One region of the Nocardiopsis codii genome, then DNA from elsewhere that is predicted to be linked to it. Evidence: riboswitches for the same ligand, from Rfam matches in the RefSeq annotation. Region 1 holds a riboswitch; each other region holds the start of a gene.
The links. Region 1 has a riboswitch for cobalamin ahead of Q8791_RS02855 (VWA domain-containing protein). Riboswitches for the same ligand answer to the same signal wherever they lie in the genome.
Positions count from the first base shown of each region.

Region 2: linked by a shared signal. The riboswitch ahead of Q8791_RS18560 (ribonucleoside-diphosphate reductase subunit alpha) and the one ahead of Q8791_RS02855 (VWA domain-containing protein) in region 1 are both predicted to bind cobalamin.
Region 3: linked by a shared signal. The riboswitch ahead of metE (5-methyltetrahydropteroyltriglutamate--homocysteine S-methyltransferase) and the one ahead of Q8791_RS02855 (VWA domain-containing protein) in region 1 are both predicted to bind cobalamin.

Region 1 covers NZ_JAUZMY010000002.1:216,978-222,258, reverse strand. The annotation lists gene Q8791_RS02865 (cobyrinate a,c-diamide synthase) at 1-548, opposite strand, end outside; gene cobO (cob(I)yrinic acid a,c-diamide adenosyltransferase) at 626-1,240, opposite strand; gene Q8791_RS02855 (VWA domain-containing protein) at 1,240-3,321, opposite strand; cobalamin riboswitch at 3,349-3,486, opposite strand; gene cbiE (precorrin-6y C5,15-methyltransferase (decarboxylating) subunit CbiE) at 3,543-4,781, shown strand; gene cobM (precorrin-4 C(11)-methyltransferase) at 4,764-5,281, opposite strand, start outside.
Region 2 covers NZ_JAUZMY010000018.1:76,598-81,878, forward strand. The annotation lists gene Q8791_RS18550 (NYN domain-containing protein) at 1-1,199, shown strand, start outside; gene Q8791_RS18555 (hypothetical protein) at 1,225-1,797, shown strand; cobalamin riboswitch at 2,280-2,470, shown strand; gene Q8791_RS18560 (ribonucleoside-diphosphate reductase subunit alpha) at 2,628-5,177, shown strand; gene Q8791_RS18565 (NAD(P)-dependent alcohol dehydrogenase) at 5,251-5,281, opposite strand, start outside.
Region 3 covers NZ_JAUZMY010000031.1:26,561-31,841, forward strand. The annotation lists gene Q8791_RS25490 (DUF3558 domain-containing protein) at 1-457, shown strand, start outside; gene metE (5-methyltetrahydropteroyltriglutamate--homocysteine S-methyltransferase) at 554-2,845, opposite strand; cobalamin riboswitch at 2,989-3,219, opposite strand; gene Q8791_RS25500 (polysaccharide deacetylase family protein) at 3,443-4,993, shown strand; gene Q8791_RS25505 (polysaccharide deacetylase family protein) at 5,202-5,281, shown strand, end outside.

The sequences.
Region 1 (5,281 bases):
CCGAGGTGGCGGGAGGGGCTGGTGATCCGCTCGTCGCGGGGGACCACGCCGAGGACGGGCGGGCCGACCGCGCGGGTGATCTCGGCGACGTTGCGCGCCGAACCGGCCTTGTTGAGGATCACCCCGACGACCTCGACCGCCGGGTCGTAGGCGGCCATGCCCGCCACCAGCGCCCCCACCGACCGGGACATGCGGGACACGTCCACGACCAGCACCACCGGAGTGCGGGTCAGGGCCGCGACGTGCGCGGAGGAGGCGAAGCCGTCGGCGCCGATCCGCCCGTCGTGCAGGCCCATCACCCCCTCGACGACGGCCGCGTCCGCGCCCCGGGCCCCGTGCAGGAGCAGCGGCGCCACCCGCTCCTCGCCGACGAGGTGGGGGTCGAGGTTGCGGCCGGGGCGGCCGGTGGCCAGGGCGTGGTACCCGGGGTCGATGTAGTCCGGGCCGACCTTGTGGCCGCTGACGGAGAGCCCGGCGTCGCGGAGCGCGGCCATCAGCCCGGCGGCGACCGTGGTCTTGCCCTGCCCGGTCATGGGCGCGGCGACCATCAGCCTCGGCAGGGCCGTCGGCCGTGCCGGGGAGGCCGCCCCCTGCGACCCCGCCGGTTCCGGGGCCGCGGGGGGCCTCACCACTCGATCCCCCGCTGGCCCTTGCGGCCCGCGTCCATCGGGTGCTTGACCTTGGCCATCTCGGTGACCAGGTCCGCCGCCTCCAGGAGTTCGGGGGCGGCGCGGCGGCCCGTGATGATCACGTGCTGGCGGCCCGGACGGTCGCGCAGGGCGGCCACGACGTCCTCGACGTCGACCCAGCCCCAGTTGATCGGGTAGGTGAACTCGTCGAGGATGAGCAGGTCGTGCGTCTGCTCGGCGAGCCTGCGCCTGATCTCCGCCCAGCCCTCGGCCGCGTCCGCGGCGTGGTCCTCGGCGCTGCCCCGGCGGCGGCTCCAGGACCAGCCCGAGCCCATCTTGTGCCACTCCACGGGGCCGCCCTCGCCGGTCTCCTCGTGGAGCCTCCCCAGGCGTTCGAGCACGGTCTGCTCGCCGATGCGCCACTTCGCCGACTTCACGAACTGGAACACGCCGATCCGCCAGCCCTGGTTCCAGCCGCGCAGCGCGAGCCCGAACGCGGCGGTCGACTTGCCCTTGCCGTCCCCGGTGTGGACGGCGAGCACCGGCTGGTTGCGGCGCTGGCGGGTGGTGAGCCCGTCGTCGGGGACGACGGACGGTATGCCCTGGGGCATCAGGCGGCCCTCTCTCTCACGGCGTTTCCCAGCGCGTCAGCGCTGACCTCGTCCACGGGCAGGTGTTCGGCGCCCATCCGGGCGGCGAGGGCGGCGGCCAGGCCCAGGCGCAGCGGGCCGGACTCGCCGTCCACGACGACGGTGGCCACGCCCAGGCCGGCGACGTGGTCGGCGGCCTCCAGCGAGCGGCCGACCGCACCCCGGCCGCCGGTGGCCCGGCCGTCGGTCACCAGGACGAGCAGCGGACGCTGCCTCGGGTCGCGCAGGCGCTCGCGCCGCAGGACCCGGGCGGCCTCCAGCAGGCCCTCGGCGAGCGGGGTGCGCCCCCCGGCGGGCAGTTCGTCCAGGCGGGCGGCGGCGGTGTCCACCGAACGGGTCGGGGGCAGCACCAGCTCGGCCCTCGCGCCCCGGAAGGTCACGAGGCCGACCTTGTCGCGGCGCCGGTAGGCGTCCAGGAGCAGCGACAGGATGGCGGTCTTGACCTCGCCCATGCGCTTGCGCGCCGCCATGGAACCGGAGGCGTCGACGCAGAACAGCACCAGGTTGCTCTCCTGGCCCTCGCGCACCGCGACGCGCAGGTCGCGGGGGAGCAGGCCGATCCGGCCGCCGCCGTGCGGGCGGGAGGCCGCGGCCTTGACGGTCTCGACCAGGTGGAGCGAACCGCCTGAGCCCCCGCCGGGCGGTTCGGCCCCGATCCGGCGGCCCCGCGCGCCGACCGCGCGACTGCGCCGACCGTCGGCGCCGACCCCCGTGCCCCGCGCGGTGAAGGTCCGGGGGCGGTACGGGGCGCCCGCCCCGACCGTGGTGCCGGGCCGGGGCCCGGCCCCGCCCCCCTCCGGCTCCTCCGCCTCCTGGGAGGCCTCCGGTTCGCGGAAGCCCTCCGGATCCCGGGGCGGCGCGGTGGACTGCTCCGGTCCGTCCGCGCCGGTGTCCGGGGAGGGGTCCCCCTCCGGACCGGCGGTGTCGGGTGCGCCGCCCCCGTCGGGGCCGGCGGGGTCACCGGAGCCGTCGGAGCCTTCCGGCGGTCCTGGGTCGTCCGGGGGCGGCTCCTCGTCCCCCAGGACGCGGTCCAGGAGGTCCTCGTCGAGCCCCGGCGCGTCGAAGGGGTTGCGCCGGCGCCGGTGCGGCAGGGCCAGCAGGGCCGCGCGGCGGATGTCGGCCAGGGAGACCGAGGTCCGGCCCTCCCAGGCGGCGTGCGCCAGAGCCGTGCGCGCGGTCACGATGTCGGCGCGCAGGCCGTCGACCTCGAACGCCGCGCACACCTGCGCGATCTTCAGCAGCGCGGCGTCGGACAGCCGTGCGCGCCCGACGGTCTCACGGGCCGCGGCGATGCGCGCGGCGAGGGCCTTCTCGGCCAGGTCGTACCGGTCGGAGAAGGCGTCGGCGTCGGCGTCGTAGGCCATACGCCTGCGGACCACCTCCACGCGTGCGGCGGGGTCGGAGGGCGCGGCGACCTCGACGGTCAGCCCGAACCGGTCCAGGAGCTGCGGGCGCAGCTCGCCCTCCTCGGGGTTCATCGTCCCGATGAGCAGGAACCTCGCGGCGTGCTCCACGGAGAACCCGTCGCGCTCCACGGTCACCCGGCCGGTCGCGGCGGCGTCCAGGAGGAGGTCGACCAGGTGGTCGTGGAGCAGGTTGACCTCGTCCACGTACAGGAGGCCGCGGTGGCTGCGCGCCAGCAGCCCGGGCTCGTAGGCGACCCGGCCGTGCGTGAGCGCCTGCTCCAGGTGCAGCGAACCCAGGACGCGGTCCTCGGTGGCGCCCACCGGGAGCTCGACCAGGCGCACCGGGCGGCTCTCCACGGCCGTGCCGGGCGGGAAGGGGCCGTCCGGCGACTCCTGCGCGGTGTCGGCGGGGTCGACGGAGAAGCGGTCCCCCCGGTAGACCTCGACCGGGGGCAGGAGGGGGGCCAGGGCCCGCACCGCGGTGGACTTGGCGGTGCCCTTCTGGCCGCGGACCAGGACGCCGCCGATCTCCGGGGAGACGCTGGCCAGGACCAGGGCCAGGCCCAGGTCGTCGAGCGGTTCGGCGTCGCAGCCGACGATCGCCGAGAAGGGATAGTGGGACGTCCGCAATGGCATGTGAGGCTCCCGCTCGTTTCGCCATCGGTCATGGGCGGGTGCGGGGCCGGTCTTCGGACTTACCGAGTCCTCCTGTCACGGAGGCTCGGCTCACCGCAGCGGGCCTGTGCCGGAGTCTCACCGGGCTTCCCAGATTCTCCCCGGACGCCGTCCCCACCGTTTCCGATGGCTGGGCCGCCGGGGCACCTCACACCTTCGGCCGCCACGATAGCGTCCTGCCCATGAAGGTCGAGATGTCCCCTCCCCGAATCACCGTCGTCGGCATCGGCGCCGACGGATGGTCAGGCGTGCCCGAGAGGCTGCGAGGGCTGGTCCTGGCGGCCGACACGGTGCTGGGCGGGCGCAGGCACCTCGCCATGCTGCCGCAGGCCCCGACCCAGCGGCGCCTGGTCTGGCCCTCCCCGCTGCGCGAGGGCCTGCCGGACCTGCTCGCCTCCCTCGGGGACCGCGGCGCCGTCGCGCTGGCCTCCGGCGACCCGCTGGTGTCGGGCATCGGCAGCACGCTGATCGAACTGCTCGGAGCGGACGCGGTGCGCGTGGAACCGGCCGTCTCCTCGGTCGCCCTGGCCCGCGCCCGGATGGGGTGGGCGGCGGAGGGGTGCGCGGTGCTGTCCCTGGTGGGGCGCGATCCGCACCTGCTGATGCGCGGCTTGGCCCCCGGCCGCCGTGTCCTGGTGCTCTCCCCGGGCGCCGCCACCCCCGGGACGGTCGCCGCCCTGCTGGTCGGCGCGGGCTACGGCGGCAGCCGGATGACCGTCCTCGGCGACCTGGGGGCGGACGCGGAGTCGCGGCTGGAGGGCACGGCGCACGACTGGCTCGGGGCCCCTCCGGAGGAGGCCCCCCAACTGCACGTGCTGGCGTTGGAGCTCTCAGGGCCGCCGGGCTGCGGGCTGGTCGCCGGGCTGCCCGACGACGCGTTCGAGCACGACGGCCAGCTCACCAAGCGGGACCTGCGCGCCTCGGCGCTCGCCCGGCTGGCGCCCTCCCCCGGCCGGCACCTGTGGGACGTCGGCGCGGGCGCGGGCTCGGTCGCCGTCGAGTGGATGCGCGCCCACCCCTCGTGCACGGCCACGGCGGTGGAGGCCGACACCGGGCGCGCCGCGCGGATCGGCCGCAACGCGGACCGGCTCGGCGTCCCGGGCCTGCGCGTGGTCGCCGGCCGTGCGCCGGACGCTCTGAAGGGGCTGGACCCTCCCGACGCGGTCTTCGTCGGCGGCGGCGCGACCCTGCCGGGCGTGCTCGACACCTGCCTGGACGCGCTGGGACCGGGCGGACGGCTCGTGGTGCACGGTGTGACGCTGGAGACCGAGGGGCTGCTCGCGGAGGCCCACCGGCGCCACGGCGGGGAGCTGACCCGCATCGCGGTGGAGACCGCCGCGCCCATCGGCGCGTTCACCGGATGGACCCCCGCCCGCACCGTCACCCAGTGGTGCCTGGCGAAGTCACCCGGGAGCGACTGACGAGGGGCCGGCCCCCCTGGGGCGCGCGGGGTCGTACAGGTAGGACTCCCCGCCCCCCGCGGGGTCGAGCGCCTGCCCGACCAGGACCACCGCCGCCTGCCGGAGCCCCGCCTCCTCCACCAGCCCGGCGATGGTGGAGACCGTCCCGCGCAGCACCGCCTCCTCGGGCTGGCTGGCCCGGTACACGACCACCACGGGACAGTCCGCGCCGTACGCGGGGACGATCTCGGCCATGAGCTCCCGCACCCGCCGGATCGCCAGGTGCAGCACCAGCGTGGCCCGGGTCGCCGCGAACGCGCCCAGCGACTCGGTGTCCGGCATCGCCGTCGACCGGGCGGCGGTCCGGGTCAGCACCACCGACTGGGCCACCAGCGGCACGGTCAGCTCCCGGCCCACCAGGGCCGAGGCGGCCGCGTAGGCGGGCACCCCGGGGGTGACGTCCCACGGGACCCCGTGCGCGTCGAGCCTCCGGGTCTGCTCGGCCAGCGCCGAGTACAGCG
Region 2 (5,281 bases), on a different contig from region 1:
GGGAGTGCGACGACCTCATCGAGATCGGGGCGGGCCATCTGCGCCCGCACGTCAACCTGCTCTCCAGCGGCGGCTCCCCCCAGGAGACCGCGGCCAAGACCACCACTCCGTTCGCCAACGGCCGCGCCCGGTCGGCGCCCGAGACCCCGAGGCAGCCCGTCGCGGCGCAGTCCGGCGGCAGCAGGGTCGACCCGGCGGGCTCCCCCAGCGGGGGCCTGGAGGCGATGTTCGCGGGAACCGGCGGCCAGCCCGTTCCCCAGGGCAGCGCCATGGACCAGTTGCGCGCCATGCGCAGGTCCCTCGCCCAGCAGCGCGGCGGCGACCACCTCGCCGGGCCGGGCGGTGACAGCGGCCAGCAGCCCGGCGGCATCGACGCCAACGGGTTCCCGTCCGGTGGGCAGACCCCGCCCGGCGTGGGAGGCAACGGCTCCTACCCCGGCGGCCCGATGACCGGGGGGCACCCCGCACAGAACGGGCAGCAGGGCTACCCCGTCACCGAGGGCCACCCGTCGATGCGGGGGGCCGACCAGGGGGGCTACGGCCTTCCGGGCAGGTCGGTGCCCGGCCAGGGGCAGCCGATGACCGGTCCGCAGCCGTCCTTCAACGGCACGGGACCCCAGCAGTCCTTCGCCTCCGGCACCGGGGCGCAGCGCTCGTTCGCCCCGGACGGCCAACCCGGCCACGCGCCACCGCCGAGAAACGCGCCACCCCAGGACCCACGTCAGGATCCGCGCTACGGCGGGGGGGACAGTTCCGGATACGGGGGAGCGGCCGACGCAAACCCTACCTATGGGACCAGTACGGAAACTGACACCGCTCACCGCGGTGGGGCAGCCTCCCCCTACGGGGGGCAGCCACGTACTGGTCCCGAACCAGCCGACCGGTTCAGTCCCGGCGGCTACCAGGAATCCCGTCCCAGTCCTGGATATCCCCAGCAGACACGCCCCGCCGCGCATACCGTTGACGAAGCGGTGCATGTTGCGCACAAGGAAGGGAACGACTTCGCGGAGTCGATCGCTCGCGAGGCGCCCGCTCTGTGGGTGGAGGCCGTACTCGCCCGCAGGCCCAGGATGCCCTCCGATCTGGAGGCGCGTCTGCTCCAGGGTTCCTCGCTGCCGATCGACCACCTGTTGCGCGACGAGGTCCGCGACGGGCTGCGCCAGGGCTTCTGGCAGGCCCTGGAGCGGGCCAGGTCCTGACGGGGCGCGGGAGTGCGAGTAGGGGATGGGGGCGATGCGCTTGACCCACGTGACGACGGCTGAACTCGACCGTTGGGAATTCCACGCTGTCCGGTCCGGTGAGCACGGACGGGTCGCCGCCCAACTGCTGGACCTGGCCAACCGGGTCGACGCCGGGAGCGAGGTCTCGCGCGCCGAGCTGTTCGTGCGCGCGGGCGAGCAGTGGGAGATCGCCCAGGAGTTCGAGCGCGCCTGCGCGGCCTACCAGCGGGCGATCGACGACGGCGGCGCCACGGTGATCGACGCCCGGGCGCTCAGCGCCGGCGCGCTCCTGCAACTGGACGAGGTCGACCAGGCCTACGTCCACCTCACACGCCTGGAGGGCGAGGAACCGCCCGGACTCCAGACCTTCATCCACGTCGCCGAGGCACTGTACGCGCACGACGACCTGGAGGGCGCGGAACGGTGGGCGACGGTCGGTGCGCGCCGCTTCCTCGACCAGGAGTCCTCGCCCTACGTCCGCGACCTGTTGGTGGAGCTCCTGCGCATCAGGTTCCGCATCCGCACCGACCTCGGTCTGGCGGAGGACCAGCTGGACAGCAGACTCGACGAGGAGTGACCTCCGCCGCCGTACGGCGGCGGCCCGGGCCACCCCCACCGGAGGTTCGGGCCGGGGACGCCCGCGTCGGCGTCCGCGGAGTGAGCTTTCCTACGTGCGGGCGTCCCTCCGACACGCCCGGAGCGGCACCCGGACAGATCACCGTCCGGGCGCCCCGGCCCGTCACCGACCGCCGCCGATACGGCGGTGTGGTCTGCGGCGCCGAGTCGTCCGGTACGGTCCGAACCGCTTCGGAGACGGGATTCCGGACGTTCGGAGGCCCGTCGGAGGACCCGCGCGGTCCCGGGGAGCCCCGGCGACGATCTAGGCTGTGTCCGGTCGCCTCCCAGCTGCCCCGACGAGGCGCGCAATCCCCCTGAACCGGGCGCTCGCGGCCCCCGCATACCACGGCCCGCGCGTGTGTTCGACGATCGTCGAAGAATCCGAGAAATCGGTGACACGCCATCATCTTGCGGTGTTCCAACGCGGGGCCCCCTAGATGTAGTATCTGTCCCGCTGGTGGTTCACCCCTCGGGGTGAGGCAAGAGGGAACCCGGTGTGAAGCCGGGGCTGCCCCGCAGCGGTATGTGGGAACGAAGCCGTCACAGGCACCGGGGACCCCCGAAGGCCCTGGGAAGCGACGGTGCGTAGGTCGCCCACGAGCCCGAAGACCTGCCGCCGGTGCGCACGCGAGCGTGCGCCGACGACGGGGCTTCGAGGGTGAGCCGCCGCGACCCACCGGTCAGACGACCGCACGCACCCGGTGCGTCGGTCCACCGGTGCGTGCCGCGCACCTTGCTTATCGTGTCCCCTCCCCGCCGGGACTCTTCTACCGAGGTTGGAGCCGCTGTATGACCCTTGACGTCGAGGCCGTGCCCGTATCCGTTCGGCCCGAGCCGACCAACGAGGGCGCGCCCCCCGCCGCCATCGACCGGATCGAGCACGTCGTGACCGAGGCCTGTGCCAGGCTCACCGGTGTTTCGGCGGAGAAGGTCCTCACCGAGGCCCGCCGCGGCTTCTACCCCGGCATCCCCGACTCCGAGGTCGAGCTCGCCCTGGTCATGGCCGCCCGCAGCTTCGTGGAGGTGGACCCCGACTACTCGTTCGTGGCCGCCCGCCTGCTGCTGGACAAGCTGCGCCGTGAGGCCCTCACCTTCATCAGCGGCGCCCCCGACGCCGCCGGGCAGTCCGAGATGGGCGAGCGCTACGCCGCCTACCTGGCCGCCTACGTCCGCCGCGGCATCGACCTGGGCCAGCTGGACCCCGCGCTCGCCGGGTTCGACCTGGACCGGCTCGGCGCCGCCCTGTACCCCGAGCGGGACGAGCAGTTCACCTTCCTCGGCATCCAGACCCTCTACGACCGCTACTTCCTGCACAGCGACGAGGTCCGCTACGAGCTGCCGCAGGCGTTCTTCATGCGCGTCGCCATGGGTCTGGCCCTCAACGAGGACGACCGCGAGGCCCGTGCCATCGAGTTCTACGAGCTGCTGTCCTCGTTCGACTTCATGGCCTCCACGCCCACCCTGTTCAACGCCGGCACGGTGCGCGCGCAGCTGTCCTCCTGCTTCCTCACCACCGTCGGCGACGACCTCCAGGCCATCTTCCACGGCATCAGCAACAACGCGATGCTGTCCAAGTACTCCGGCGGGCTCGGCAACGACTGGACCCCGGTGCGCGGCCTCGGCTCGCACATCCGCGGCACCAACGGCAAGAGCCAGGGCGTCGTCCCGTTCCTGAAGATCGCCAACGACACGGCCGTCGCGGTCAACCAGGGCGGCAAGCGCAAGGGCGCCGTGTGCGCCTACCTGGAGACCTGGCACATCGACATCGAGGAGTTCCTCGACCTCCGCAAGAACACCGGTGACGACCGCCGCCGCACGCACGACATGAACACCGCGAACTGGGTTCCCGACCTGTTCATGCAGCGTGTGGAGCAGGGCGGCAGCTGGACCCTGTTCTCGCCGGACGAGGTCCCCGACCTGCACGACAAGTACGGCACCGACTTCGCCGAGGCCTACGAGAAGTACGAGGCCGCCGCCGAGGCGGGCCGGATCAAGGTCGCCAAGAAGCTCCCCGCGGTCGACCTGTGGCGGCGCATGCTGACCATGCTGTTCGAGACGGGCCACCCCTGGATCACCTTCAAGGACCCGTCCAACCTGCGTTCGCCGCAGCAGCACGTCGGCGTCGTGCACTCCTCCAACCTGTGCACCGAGATCACGCTGAACACCAGCGCCGACGAGGTCGCCGTCTGCAACCTGGGCTCGGTCAACCTGGCCCAGCACGTCGGCCCCGACGGCCTGGACGCCGAGCGCCTGCGCCGGACCGTCCGCACCGCCGTGCGCATGCTCGACAACGTCATCGACGTGAACTTCTACACGATCCCCGAGGCGCGCCGCGCGAACCTGCGCCACCGCCCCGTCGGGCTCGGCCTCATGGGCTTCCAGGACGCCCTGTTCAAGCTGCGCACCCCCTTCGCCTCCGAGGGCGCTGTGACGTTCGCGGACGAGAGCATGGAGCTCATCAGCTACTACGCCATCGAGGCCTCCATGGAGCTGGCCGCAGAGCGCGGCTCCTACGAGTCCTTCGAGGGTTCGCTGTGGAGCCGGGGCGTCCTGCCGATCGACTCGCTGCGGCTCCTCGCGGACTCGCGCGGCGGCGACCTCGACATGGACCGCGGCGAGACCCTGGACTGGGACTCCCTGCGCGAGCGCGTGAAGTCGACCGGGATGCGCAACTCCAACGTGATGGCGATCGCGCCCACCGCGACCATCGCCAACATCACCGGTGTCGGCCAGTCGATCGAGCCGCTCTACCGCAACCTGTACGTCAAGTCGAACATGTCCGGCGACTTCACCGTCGTCAACCCGTACCTGATCCGGGACCTCAAGGCGCGCGGCCTGTGGGACGACGACATGGTCTCGGCCCTGAAGATGCACGACGGCAGCCTCGGCGCCATCGACCGCGTCCCGGACGACCTCAAGGCCCTGTACGCGACCGCGTTCGAGGTCGACCCCGAGTGGCTGGTGGACGCGGGCTCGCGCCGCCAGAAGTGGATCGACCAGGCCCAGTCCCTGAACCTGTACATGGCGGCCCCGAGCGGCAGGAAGCTCGACACCCTGTACCGCCGCGCCTGGCGCTCCGGTCTCAAGACCACCTACTACCTGCGTTCGCAGAGCGCCACGCACGTGGAGAAGAGCACGCTCAAGGGCACCGACGGCCGCCTGAACGCGGTCGCGGCGACCCCGGTCGCGAGCAGCGCCCCGGCGGCGGCTCCCGCGCCCGCCCCCGTTCCCGAGCCGGTCGCGGCGCCCGCCGTGAACACCGAGGTCGAGGACGAGTTCGAGATCGTGGACGGCCAGGCCTGCTCCATCGACGACCCCGAGTGCGAGGCCTGCCAGTAGGACGTGGGACCGGGGCCGCCCGCGGGCGGCCCCCGGCGGGGGGGGGGGGGCCCCACCGCGGTCTCCGCTCCGGTCAGCCGGTGGCCAGGGTGGAGGTGTCGATG
Region 3 (5,281 bases), on a different contig from region 1:
CCGCGACGAGAACTCGTACTGCGACACCCTGGACGCCACTCCGCCGGAGGGCAACGCCCCCGCCGGCTACGCCTCCTTCGAGATCGACTACCAGACCCCGTACTCCGCCGCCGACTCCGTCGAGGCCGCCTCGACCCAGTTCCAGGACACGATCGCCCAGATCACCGGCGAGAGCGAGTACAGCACCCTGTACGACGCCGAGAACGTGGAGGAGAGCAAGGAGGTGGAGCTCGGCGACGAGGCCCACCTCATCGTGACGAAGTACGACTTCGTCGGCGACCTCATCCCGCAGGCCGTGCTGCTGGTCCGGACCGCGAACATGAACATCCAGATCACGTACCAGCTGCACCCGTCCTTCACCGGTGACGACTCCCCCGAGGACCTGGTCCTCCCCGACAACATCGAGGAGATCATGGTCAACGCCGGCGCCGACGCGCTGGCCGTGGTCGGCACCTGACCGTCCCGCACAGACGGAGAGGGGCCGCGGCTTTCGCCGCGGCCCCTCCCCTTTTCCGCGCCTCAGTGCCCGGACGAAGGGCCCTGGGGGACTCCGCTAGCGGGCGCCGGGCAGGTCGGCGCGCACCCGGCGGGCCGCCTCCACCATGTTGCGCAGGGCCTGCTCCGCCTCGGCGTAGCCGCGCGTCTTCAGGCCGCAGTCGGGGTTGACCCACAGGTTGCCGGCGTCGATGTGCGCGGCGGCCAGCCGCAGCGAGCCCTCGATCTCCTCCACCGACGGCACACGCGGGGAGTGGATGTCGTACACGCCGGGACCGATCCCCCGCTTGTAGCCGCGGCGGCCCAGGTCCTCCACCAGCTCCATGCGGGAACGGGCGGCCTCGACGCTGGTCACGTCGGCGTCCAGCGCCTCGATCCCCCCGACGATCAGCCCGAACTCCGAGTAGCACATGTGCGTGTGGATCGTCGTGGACGGCGACACACCGGACGTGGCCAGACGGAAGGAGTTCACCGCCCAGTCCAGGTACGCGCCGCGCTGCTCCTCACGCAGCGGCAGCAGCTCGCGCAGGGCGGCCTCGTCCACCTGGATGTGGCGGATACCGGCGCGCTCCAGGTCGGCGACCTCGTCGCGCAGGGCCAGGCCCACCTGGCGGGCGGTCTCCCCGAGCGGCTGGTCGGTGCGCACGAACGACCAGGCGAGCATGGTCACGGGGCCGGTCAGCATGCCCTTGACCGGCTTGTCGGTGCGCGACTGGGCGTAGGTGATCCACTCGACGGTCATCGGCTCGGGGCGCGAGACGTCGCCGAACAGGATCGGCGGACGCACGCACCGCGAACCGTAGGACTGCACCCAGCCGTTCTCGGTGGTGGCGTAGCCCTCCAACTGCTCGGCGAAGTACTGGACCATGTCGTTGCGCTCGGGCTCGCCGTGCACGAGCACGTCGAGGCCGATCTCCTCCTGGAGCGCGATGACCCGGTCGATCTCCTCACGGAGGATCTGCTTGTAGGCGTCCTCCGCCAGTTCGCCCCGCCGGTGGGCGGCGCGGGCGCGGCGCAGCTCGCCGGTCTGCGGGAACGAACCGATGGTGGTCGTGGTCAGCGGGGTGTCCGCGGGGGTGCCGCGGTCCTGGGGACGCTCGTAGGCGTCGGGGCCCAGGGCGTCCAGCCGGGCGCGCACGCGCGCGTCGGTGAAGGCGGGGTTTCCGCCGGCGCCGCCGCCCGCGTACTCGGCCTCCGCCCCCTCGGAGAGGACGCGGCCGAGAAGGGCCGTCTCCTCAGCCTTCTGCTTGGCGAAGGCCAGGGCCTCGCGCAGCTCGGGGGCGAGGGAGGTCTCCGCGTCCAGGTCGATCGGCACGTGCAGGAGCGAGCAGGACGTGCTCACGGTGAGCTCGTCCGTGAGGGCGAGCAGGGTGCCGAGAGTGGCCACGGCGGCCGGGATGTCGGTGCGCCAGACGTTGCGGCCGTCCACCACGCCGGCGACCAGGCGGGTGCCGCCCAGCCCGGAGACCTTCACCAGGTCGTCGATGCCCTCGCCGCCGGTCACCAGGTCCAGGCCGACGGCCTCGACCGGGGAGTCCTTGAGCACGCGCAGGGCGGCGGCTCCGATGGAGCCGAAGTAGGTCGAGACCAGGAGCGAGGGGCGTTCGGTGAGGGCGCCCAGTCGCTGGTAGGAGCGCTCCAGGAGACCGACCGCGGCGCGGCCCTCGTCGGTGGCCAGGATCGGCTCGTCCAGCTGCACCTCGGTGGCGCCCGCGGCAGCGAGGTCCGCGAGGAGCTGCGCGTAGGCGTCCAGGAGCTGGTCGAGCAGCTCGACGGGGCTCCAGCCCTCAGGCGCGTCGTCGGCGGCCTTGGCCAGCAGGAGGAAGGTCAGCGGGCCGACCAGGACCGGACGCGTCCGGAAGCCGGCCTCGGAGGCCTCGCGGAACTCGGCGACGGGCTTGTCGCCGACCAGGCGGGGACGCGTGCTCGGCGACAGCTCGGGGACCAGGTAGTGGTAGTTGGTGTCGAACCACTTGGTCATCTCCAGCGGCGGAGCGCCCTGCTCGCCGCGGGCGAGCGCGAAGTAGCGGCGCAGCTCCTCGTCGCGGTCGCCCGCGGCTGCCGGGGAGGTGAACCGTGAGGGCACCAGGTCGAACAGGACAGCGGTGTCCAGGACGTGGTCGTAGTAGGAGAACGTGTTGGACGGGATGTCGTCGACGCCCGCCTCGCGCAGCTGGGCGTAGACGCCCCTGCGCAGGTCGGCGGCGACGCCGTCCAGTTCGTCCGCGGTCGTCCCGCCCTTCCAGTACGACTCGCTGGCGCGCTTGAGTTCGCGGTGGGGACCGATCCTCGGGTAACCGTGCACGGTGGAGCGCACGGAGGGCCGGGAGGCCCCGGGGGTGTCGGACATGAGCTTCTCTCCCTCGTCGAAAGCCGGGTACCGGCCACGAGGCGAGCGAGGACGCGGGCATGCCGGAGACCACGCCGCGGGCGTGTGCACCTGCCTCCCGCTCCTCGGCCCTCCCTCGGGGCACGGGACCACCGGCGGCACGGGTGCGACGCCGGGTGGAGGCAGGTCTTCGGACTCGAGGGCGCGGACGGTGCGGACACCGTCCTCCTACTGGCCGCCGCTTCCCGGTTTCCGACATTACCGATCGGATTTCCAGTGCTTATGGCGACGTTCGTTCCCTCATACCGCTGCGGGGCAGTCCCGGAGTCGCACCGGGTTCCCTCTTGCGACACACCCCTCCCCTTCCGGGCGCGGCCCGGACTCTGGGGTGGAACATGTACCTTCCACGCCTGCAAGTATAGGGAGCGCCCTCTCCGCCCCTGTACCCGGCGTGCATCCCCGTGCCCGGCCCGGAAACAGTGCGAACCCCTGTTGTGCGGTCGGCGTCACACCCGAAATGAAGCGTTACGCGGCGGAGCCCTCTCCCGCGCTCCCCGCGAACGTTCGTCTGTAGATGAACGTGGAGAACCCCTGGTGAACAAGCAGTCCCATCCGACCATGGCCCCCGATCGCCCCCTCTTCACGATCGCGGTCGCGCTGGCGGTCGTCGCGGGGCTGGTCTGGTCGGCCGTCGTCCCACCCGGTGTCATCACCCCCGAACACATGGGGGACGCCCGCCCCGCGGCGGACGGCGGACCCGACGAGCACCTGCCCGCGACCGGTGAACCCGACGGGCTGACCGTGGTGGACCCCGGTGACGTGGTGGACCTGACGGAGTCCTCCCTCGCCCGCGAGGGCGGGGTGGCGACGGAGGTCGCCTACCCGGTCCTCCCCAACGCCGAACCGCTGAGCGGCTTCCTGGACCGCGAACTCTCCGCGGAGGTGGACGCCTTCGAGGCGGCCAACCCCGGCGCGGTCTCCTTCGAGTCCGCGTGGAACCTGACGGCGGCCAACGACGACCTCGTCGGCGTCCGGGTGACCCGCGAGGAGACCGACTCCGAGGGGACCCGTGAGGCGTACACCACCTACTGGTACGACGCCCTGACCGGCACGGCCCACCCCTCCACCGCCCTGGTCGCGGGACAGGAGGAGCTGGAGGAGCTGAACGGCCTGGTGCGGGACGCCCTCCCGGACACCGCCGCCCCCGACGCCGTCCACCCCATCGGCTCGCTGTACGACTCCGTGGGGTTCAACCCCGACGGCGACCTCGTCGTGGAGTTCGACGCCGGGCAGGTCGCCCCCGTCGGCGAGGGCCGGACCCACGCGGTCATCGACGCCTCGGAGTCCGGCCCCCTCCTGTCCGACCTGGGCGAGCGCGCGTCGCACGCCGCGACCCGGGGAGTCCGCGACTTCGCCATCGCCGATCCGCCCGAGGCGGCCGGGGACAGCCGGGAGCAGACCCCGCCCGGGACGGTGCCGCCCGTGGACGAGGACATCGACTGCTCCGCCCCCGGCGCCAAGTGCGTGGCCCTGACCTACGACGACGGCCCGGGCGGGCGCACCCCCGAACTGCTGGACATGCTCGCCGAGTACGACGCCCGCGCCACGTTCTTCGTCACCGGCCACCCGGTGATGGAGGATCCGCGCACCGTGAGGCGCACCTACGCGGAGGGCCACGAACTGGCCAACCACACCCTCACCCACCCCGACCTGGCAGGGCTGGGCGCGGGCGGGATCCGCTCGAACCTCGGCACCGTCCAGGCCCTGGTGTACCGCGAGACCGGGTACACCATGGACCTCATGAGGCCCCCCTACGGGTCCACCGACGACGGGGTCACGGCGGTGACCGCGGACATGGGACTGGCCCAGATCCTGTGGAGCATCGACACCAACGACTGGAAGGACCGCAAGGCGTCCGTGGTCGCCGACCGGGCCGTGGACGGCGCCTCCCCCGGAGCGATCATCCTCATGCACGACATCCACGACACGACGGTCGACGCCTCCCGCACGATCATCCGCGAACTCGACGCGCACGGGTACACGATGGTCACCGTCTCCCAGCTCCTCGGCACGACGACGCCGGGCGAGACCTACGTCGACGGGGCCCCCGAGCCGCCCGCCGCGACGGACGGGGAGGACGACGGGGAACCCGGCGACGAAGCGGTCTGAGCCCGCGCCGGGCCTCCCGGGCGGCCCGGCGCCGCGGGGCGCAACGGTCGTCCCGGGACACTTCGGGCGGGTGCGCGTCGAGTGCGGACCATGACCCGCCCTGTGGCGGTGACCACATGTGGTCACCGCCACAGGTGTGCGGACGGCGTCCCCTATGTTGCTGCCATCAACCGCGTGAGCACCCGCCCAGGGATGAGGGAGACCGGTGTTGTCGTCGAGCCGAGTTCGTCCTGGCCAGGCCGAGTCCCGCCCGGGGCCGGTCCGGGCCCTCCGGCCGCGGGTCGGCGG